2 linked regions of the Parashewanella spongiae genome follow. The protein of the gene in region 2 interacts with the protein of the main gene of each other region in a pairwise test. Links are inferred from orthologs where the notes say so. Each region holds a gene or a part of one and is shown on either strand. Other genes may lie near its edges.

Region 1 (3,294 bases), 1.7 Mb from region 2 along the record:
GCAACTTTTAGTTTACACGGGATAAACAAATAAGAAATTACTGGGTGTCGAGTTCACTGTCCTGAATTGATTGAAATGGTAGATTTTTAATGAGCTATGGTAGAATCGTTAAAAATAACTCATTGCTAAAAATGAAGGGACTTACTAATGGATCGATTCGGCCAGCACTATCAGCAACACATTAATGAACTTAATCATCGTTGTGCTGAAATTTGTCAACGCGAACAACTTGCTGGGCTTGTGATTCACTCAGGACAGGTACATCGTCAATTCCTTGATGATATGGATTACCCGTTTAAAGTCAATCCGCATTTTAAAGCTTGGTTACCGCTGATTGATAATCCAAATTGTTGGTTAGTGGTTGATGGAGTATCAAAACCGAAATTGATCTTCTATCGTCCTGTTGATTTTTGGCACAAAGTGTCTGATGTACCGATGAGCTATTGGCGTGATTGTTTTGAAATTGTTATGTTAACTCAAGTGGATAAAGTGGCGCAGTTACTCCCGCAAGATCTGACTCATTGGGCGTACATCGGTGAGCACTTAGATGTGGCAAACGTTCTGGGCATTCAACATCGCAACCCTGAAGCAGTCATGCAATATTTGCATTTTCATCGGTCATTTAAAACAGCTTATGAACTGGACTGTTTGCGAGAAGCAAACCGAATTGCGGTGACTGGTCATCACGTGGCCAAACAGGCATTTTTTGATGGTGGCAGTGAATTTGATATTCAATTAGAGTACTTAGCCGCGATTGGGCAATCGGAAAACCAAGCTCCTTACAGCAGTATTATTGCCATTAACGAAAACAGTGCGATACTGCACTATATGGTTCAATCTCATCAGAAACCGCAACAAAAACACTCATTTTTGATTGACGCTGGCGCCAATTGTAACGGGTATGCTTCAGATATTAGTCGAACTTACAGTGCTGAGAAAAACCTATTCAGTGATGTGATTGCAGGAATGGATGCTTTGCAGCAAGAGATCATCAATATGATGCGCCCAGGGGTAAGCTATGTTGATTTACACCTTGCAACACACCAAAAACTGGCTCAATTAATGATTAACTTTGATATTGCGACGGGAACTGTTGAAAGCTTGGTTTCTCAAGGTATCACTAAAGCATTTTTCCCACATGGTTTAGGTCATATGCTTGGGTTGCAAGTCCATGATGTAGCTGGCTTCGCCCATGATGAACGTGGTACTCACATTGCGTCGCCAAAAGAACATCCTTTCTTACGCTGCACTCGTACTTTAGTTGAAAATCAAGTCCTTACTGTCGAACCTGGATTCTATATTATCGATTCATTGCTCAATGAGTTAAAGCAAGACGATCGGGGGCATCAGCTTAACTGGATTATTATTAACCAGTTAAAACCTTTTGGTGGGATCCGGATTGAAGATGATGTGATCATTCATCAAGATAGAGTTGAAAACATGACCCGTGATTGTGGCTTACAGTAATTATTGATGAACGTACCATTAGACAGTTATTTGATTCTTGCAAAGCCATTTACGATAGAAGAAGAAATCAAAAAGAGTCGATTTATTACCGTGTTATTTCCATGCCAATCTGAAAGTGACTTAAAGTTGGCACTTACCAACTTGCGGACTGGATACCCTGATGCAAGGCACTATTGCTATGCCTTTGTTGCTGGACAGCCTGACGACACGGTTCATTGTGGTTCTACCGATGATGGCGAGCCTTCTGGGAGTGCGGGTCGCCCCATGCTATCTGTGCTTCAAGGCAGTAATATTGGTGAGATAGGTGTTGTTGTGATCCGTTATTTTGGTGGAACCAAGCTCGGAGTTGGAGGGTTAGTTCGAGCTTATTCTGGTGGCATAAAGCGGAGTTTACCTCAGCTTGAATTAGTCAGGAAACAAATAAGAGTGCGAGCAACGATAGTGTGTGATTATGCTCAGTTGGGTGATGTAGAGTATTTGCTGAAACGGTTTGATGGGGTTATCGTAGATAAATCATTTACCGCACAAGTCAAACTTGTGGCTGAAATTCCCGTATCGACTAAAAAGGCCATTGCCGATGAGTTGGCAACATTGACCCAAGGCAGACTTGCGTTTCAATTTGTGGATTAATACCAATTATAGTAATTAAATGCTCAACTCAGAGCTATGTATGTGCTCAAAGTGCAATCGAAATTGATGAAGGCATAGTTGTTACCGACATACAAAACTGTCGTTATTACATTGCTACGTCAAGACAATTTTGAGTAGTATTCTTTATAAACAAAAATGAGCACATACAAGCTCCCGAAGGGCAAGGCTAAATGGTTCCATTACTGTGTTGCAAGCACTTGAATTATCTCGACAAAAGCACGAAGTGCGTTGAACGCCAGTTTCGTATGGCGGCCGTAGGGAATATAGTACTTCGAGCTTGTGCCTTGTACTGAAACCCTTTAGCTCTTGCTGAGTGAGAGATTAATTACTGTAATTGGTATAATAACTTTTAGACCAAAGGATTGATGAATATCGCCCCATGCAATATCGCACAATAATAAGAATAACGGGCCTATTAATGGGTCTTTTTTCTATGACCATGCTACCACCTGCATTAGTCGCTATCTTATACAGTGATGGTGGTGGGATCGCATTTTTTCAAGCTTTTGTCGTCAGTTTGTTTTTAGGCTTCAGTTTGTGGTATCCCAACCGGCAGTATCGAGCGGAGCTTCGAACCCGTGAAGGCTTTTTAATCGTGGTTTTGTTTTGGACTGTGCTTGGCTCCATAGGTGCATTGCCTTTTGTGTTTGCCAGCGAGCCTCAAATGAGTTGGACAGACAGTTTTTTTGAGTCTTTTTCTGCCTTAACCACTACGGGCGCAACGGTCATCACTGGGCTTGATCATCTTCCTAAGGCGATTTTATTTTACCGACATTTGCTGCAATGGTTGGGCGGTATGGGGATCATTGTCCTCGCTGTTGCTATTTTACCTGTACTCGGTATCGGTGGAATGCAGTTGTATCGAGCTGAAATTCCAGGCCCAGTAAAAGACAGCAAAATGACCCCAAGAATAGCAGAAACGGCCAAAGCACTTTGGTATATTTATTTATTATTAACCATCTCATGCGCGACGGCTTTTTGGTTTGCGGGGATGGATGTGTTTGATGCTATTTGTCATTCATTTTCAACCATTGCCATTGGTGGGTTTTCAACTCATGACGCCAGCATTGGTTACTTTAATAGTCCTGTAATTAATCTAATATGTGTGTTTTTCCTGCTTATTTCAGCGGTTAATTTCAGCTTACATTTTGCTGCATTCAGTCGTCGTGGTATCAA
Region 2 (3,530 bases):
CCTTGTTTCGCGGCGGCTTTTGGGTTTGAGGCTTGAGCAGCATTATTAAACGAGGCAACATTACCAAAAGACAAACCAGCGTAGTTGTGAGTCGGGCCAACTAGCCCGTCAAAATTCGCTTCAAAATGCTTCATTACATATCCTTCTAAGATGAGATATCTGATTAAGCTCAAATAGGGTATTGAGATGTCGGCCAGTATACATAAGCTAAATGGCATCTCAAGTAGTCAAATTTGTAACATCTACATAAATAGGGTAATAATTGCATAACTATTATGACTAAGATGGTAAATACTGAGATATTAGGTTTTAATAGCGCAATATTATTTTTTGAACTTTATAAGCTTTTGCTTAAAAAGTGACTGGCTGACTCTATTATCTTGGATTGTGACTTGAAACTGAAGCCACAACCCTCTATATATGGAGCCAATTTATCTTCACCAGCATTTTGGCGTATATCAAACTATGGGAAAATCGCTAGTTATTGTCGAATCACCGGCTAAAGCCAAGACGATTAATAAGTATCTTGGTAAGGACTTTATTGTTAAGTCGAGTGTGGGACATATTCGAGATCTACCAACATCTTCCTCTGCTAAAGGAAGCAGTAGCTCCACTAAAACAGCTGCAGAAGTCCGTAAAATGGCTCCTGAAGAAAAAGCTAAGTATAAGAGTGAGCGTGATAAGAAAGCTCTAGTGGCTCGTATGGGCGTTGACCCTGATCGTGGCTGGAAAGCGAAGTATCAAATCCTACAAGGCAAAGAAAAAGTTGTTAAAGAGCTACAGACTTTGGCTGAATCAGCTGATCATGTCTATCTCGCAACGGATTTGGATAGAGAAGGAGAGGCGATTGCATGGCACCTTCAACAAGTCATAGGTGGAGATGAGTCGCGTTACCAACGTGTTGTTTTTAACGAAATCACTAAGACCGCAATCCAAGATGCTTTTAGTAAGCCATCTGAGCTGGATACCAACATGGTTAATGCTCAACAAGCACGTCGATTTTTAGACCGAGTGGTTGGTTTTATGGTGTCACCATTGCTATGGAAAAAAGTAGCACGTGGTTTGTCAGCTGGTCGAGTTCAATCCGTTGCAGTACGTCTTGTTGTTGAACGAGAAGCAGAAATCAAAGCTTTTGTGCCAGAAGAATACTGGGACGTATTTGCTGATCTTCATACGAGATCGAATGAATCATTGAAGCTTGAAGTGACAAAGTTTCGAGGTTCAGCTTTTAAGCCTGTAACTCAAGCAGAAGCTCAAGTTGCTGTAGATGCATTGTCTTCAACGCAATATAGCGTTATAGCTCGCGAGACTAAAGGCACAAAAAGTAAGCCTTCAGCGCCATATATTACTTCTACTTTGCAACAAGCAGCCAGTACACGTTTAGGTTTTGGCGTTAAGAAAACCATGATGTTGGCTCAACGCTTATATGAAGCTGGTCATATTACTTATATGCGAACTGACTCAACCAATTTAAGTAAAGAAGCCGTTGACAGTGCTCGTGAAATGATTGGCAAAGAATTTGGCCAAGCGTATTTACCAGAGCAGGCAATAAGGTATGGCAGCAAACAGGGGGCACAAGAAGCTCATGAAGCCATTAGACCTTCAAATGTTGGTTTAGAAGCTGCCTTTATGAATGATATGGAGCGCGACGCACAGAGGCTTTACGAGTTAATATGGCGTCAGTTCGTCGCATGTCAAATGACATCTGCACAGTATGATGCAACAAAACTTACGGTAAAAGCGGGTGATTATGAGCTTAAAGCCAATGGCCGTACACTCAAGTTTGATGGTTGGACACGTGTTCAGCCAGCATTAAAAAAGAAAAATGAAGAAGAAAGTGATTTACCTTTGCTGGCAACAGGTGATCCGCTTTTATTAGATTCCATTATCCCAACTCAACATTTTACCAAACCGACAGCACGCTTTAGTGAAGCCTCTTTGGTGAAAGAGCTTGAAAAGCGTGGTATCGGTCGACCGTCGACTTATGCAACTATTATTTCGACTATTCAAGATCGTGGTTACGTAAAAGTTGAAAATCGTCGATTTTATGCTGAAAAAATGGGTGAGATTGTCAGTGAACGTTTAGTTAATAGTTTTTCAAATCTAATGAGTTATGACTTTACCGCTGAAATGGAGCAAACATTAGATGATGTTGCTCATGGCGAATTAGATTGGAAAAAAGTGCTTGATGGCTTCTATAAGGGTTTTACTGGTCAACTAGAACAAGCAGAGAAAGATCCCGATGATGGCGGTATGCGCCCAAATGATATGGTTATCACTGATATTGAATGTAAAACTTGTCAGCGGCCAATGGGGATTCGTACGGGGTCAACTGGTGTATTCTTAGGGTGTTCAGGTTACGCTTTACCGCCAAAAGAGCGTTGTAAAACAACAATGAACTTGACGCCTGGTGAAGAAGCTATCAGCGACGATAATGAAACTGCTGAGACCGACGCGCTTAGAGCTATGCATCGTTGTGGTGTATGTGGCACAGCAATGGACAGCTACCTCATCGACGAAACCCGAAAACTTCACGTTTGTGGTCAGAACCCAAGTTGTGAAGGTTATGAAGTAGAAAAAGGTAACTTTAAAATCAAAGGTTATGACGGTCCACTGCTTGAGTGTGATCGATGTGGGCATAACATGGAATTGAAGAATGGCCGCTTTGGTAAATACTTCGGTTGTACTAATGATGATTGTAAAAATACTCGTAAGCTGTTGAAAAGCGGTGAAGCGGCACCACCCAAAGAAGATCCAATCTTCTTGCCTGAATTGAAGTGTACTAAGTCTGATGCGCATTTTGTTTTGCGTGATGGTGCTGCGGGAATATTTTTAGCGGCCAGTACCTTCCCTAAATCTCGTGAAACACGTGCCCCACTTGTTGAAGAGCTTGTGCATTATCGGGATTTGTTATGGGATAAATACAGCTTTTTAGCTGACGCTCCTGTAGAAGATGATAAAGGTAATAAGACTGTTGTTAAGTTTAGCCGTAAGACTAAAGAGCAGTATGTTGTAGGTGAAGCTGAAGGCAAAGTGACTGGCTTTGTTGCTAAGTACATCGATGGCAAATGGGTGGTTGAATCTAAAGTCAAAGTTAAAGTTAAAAAGAAATAATTAGCTTAAAAATGAGCAGGATATGGTTATCTGATACGAAAGCTATGAATAGAAATGTTCATAGCTTTTTTAATCGTCGCATGAAAGCTTTTGAAATAAGTGAGTATAGAAATATGCCCTCGCAAAAGGATTAGTGTAAATGATACTACTGATCAATCCATCACCAGGAAAGTCAGCCGCAATAATACCAACATAGCTAGGATTATACTTCTGTATATACTGTTTGGTGAGTACATTTGTACCTTCAAATGCAATCGAACAAATTCCAATGAAACATGATATACGCGGAAAATCAGGATCACTATTTTTCCATCCAGGTGTTGTTTTTCCAGTTAGCAGTCGAGGCGAGAATGTTGATGGCGATGAATGCCCACTTGCAATAAAATATGGAAAACTACCACCTGATCCACTTAAAA

The links.
Region 1: the proteins of topA (region 2) and E2I05_RS00090 interact in binary tests that used the Escherichia coli proteins (3 or more experiments, as listed by UniProt). The link is inferred for Parashewanella spongiae from one-to-one orthologs.

Annotation. Positions count from the first base shown.
Region 1 is NZ_CP037952.1:27,380-30,673, forward strand. The notes cover bases 323-3,285. They hold E2I05_RS00090 (YigZ family protein), read left to right. Parts: upstream 323-1,473; coding sequence 1,474-2,097; downstream 2,098-3,285. Other genes in these bases: pepQ (Xaa-Pro dipeptidase), read left to right, coding at 323-1,467; E2I05_RS00095 (TrkH family potassium uptake protein), read left to right, coding at 2,498-3,285. Outside these bases: more of pepQ, read left to right, coding at 148-322; more of E2I05_RS00095, read left to right, coding at 3,286-3,294.
Region 2 is NZ_CP037952.1:1,735,428-1,738,957, forward strand. What follows is about bases 116-3,314. They hold topA (type I DNA topoisomerase), read left to right. Parts: upstream 116-465; coding sequence 466-3,114; downstream 3,115-3,314. Other genes in these bases: astB (N-succinylarginine dihydrolase), read right to left, coding at 116-134; E2I05_RS06695 (phosphatidylinositol-specific phospholipase C), read right to left, coding at 3,184-3,314. Outside these bases: more of astB, read right to left, coding at 1-115; more of E2I05_RS06695, read right to left, coding at 3,315-3,530. UniProt on the Escherichia coli protein: Releases the supercoiling and torsional tension of DNA, which is introduced during the DNA replication and transcription, by transiently cleaving and rejoining one strand of the DNA duplex.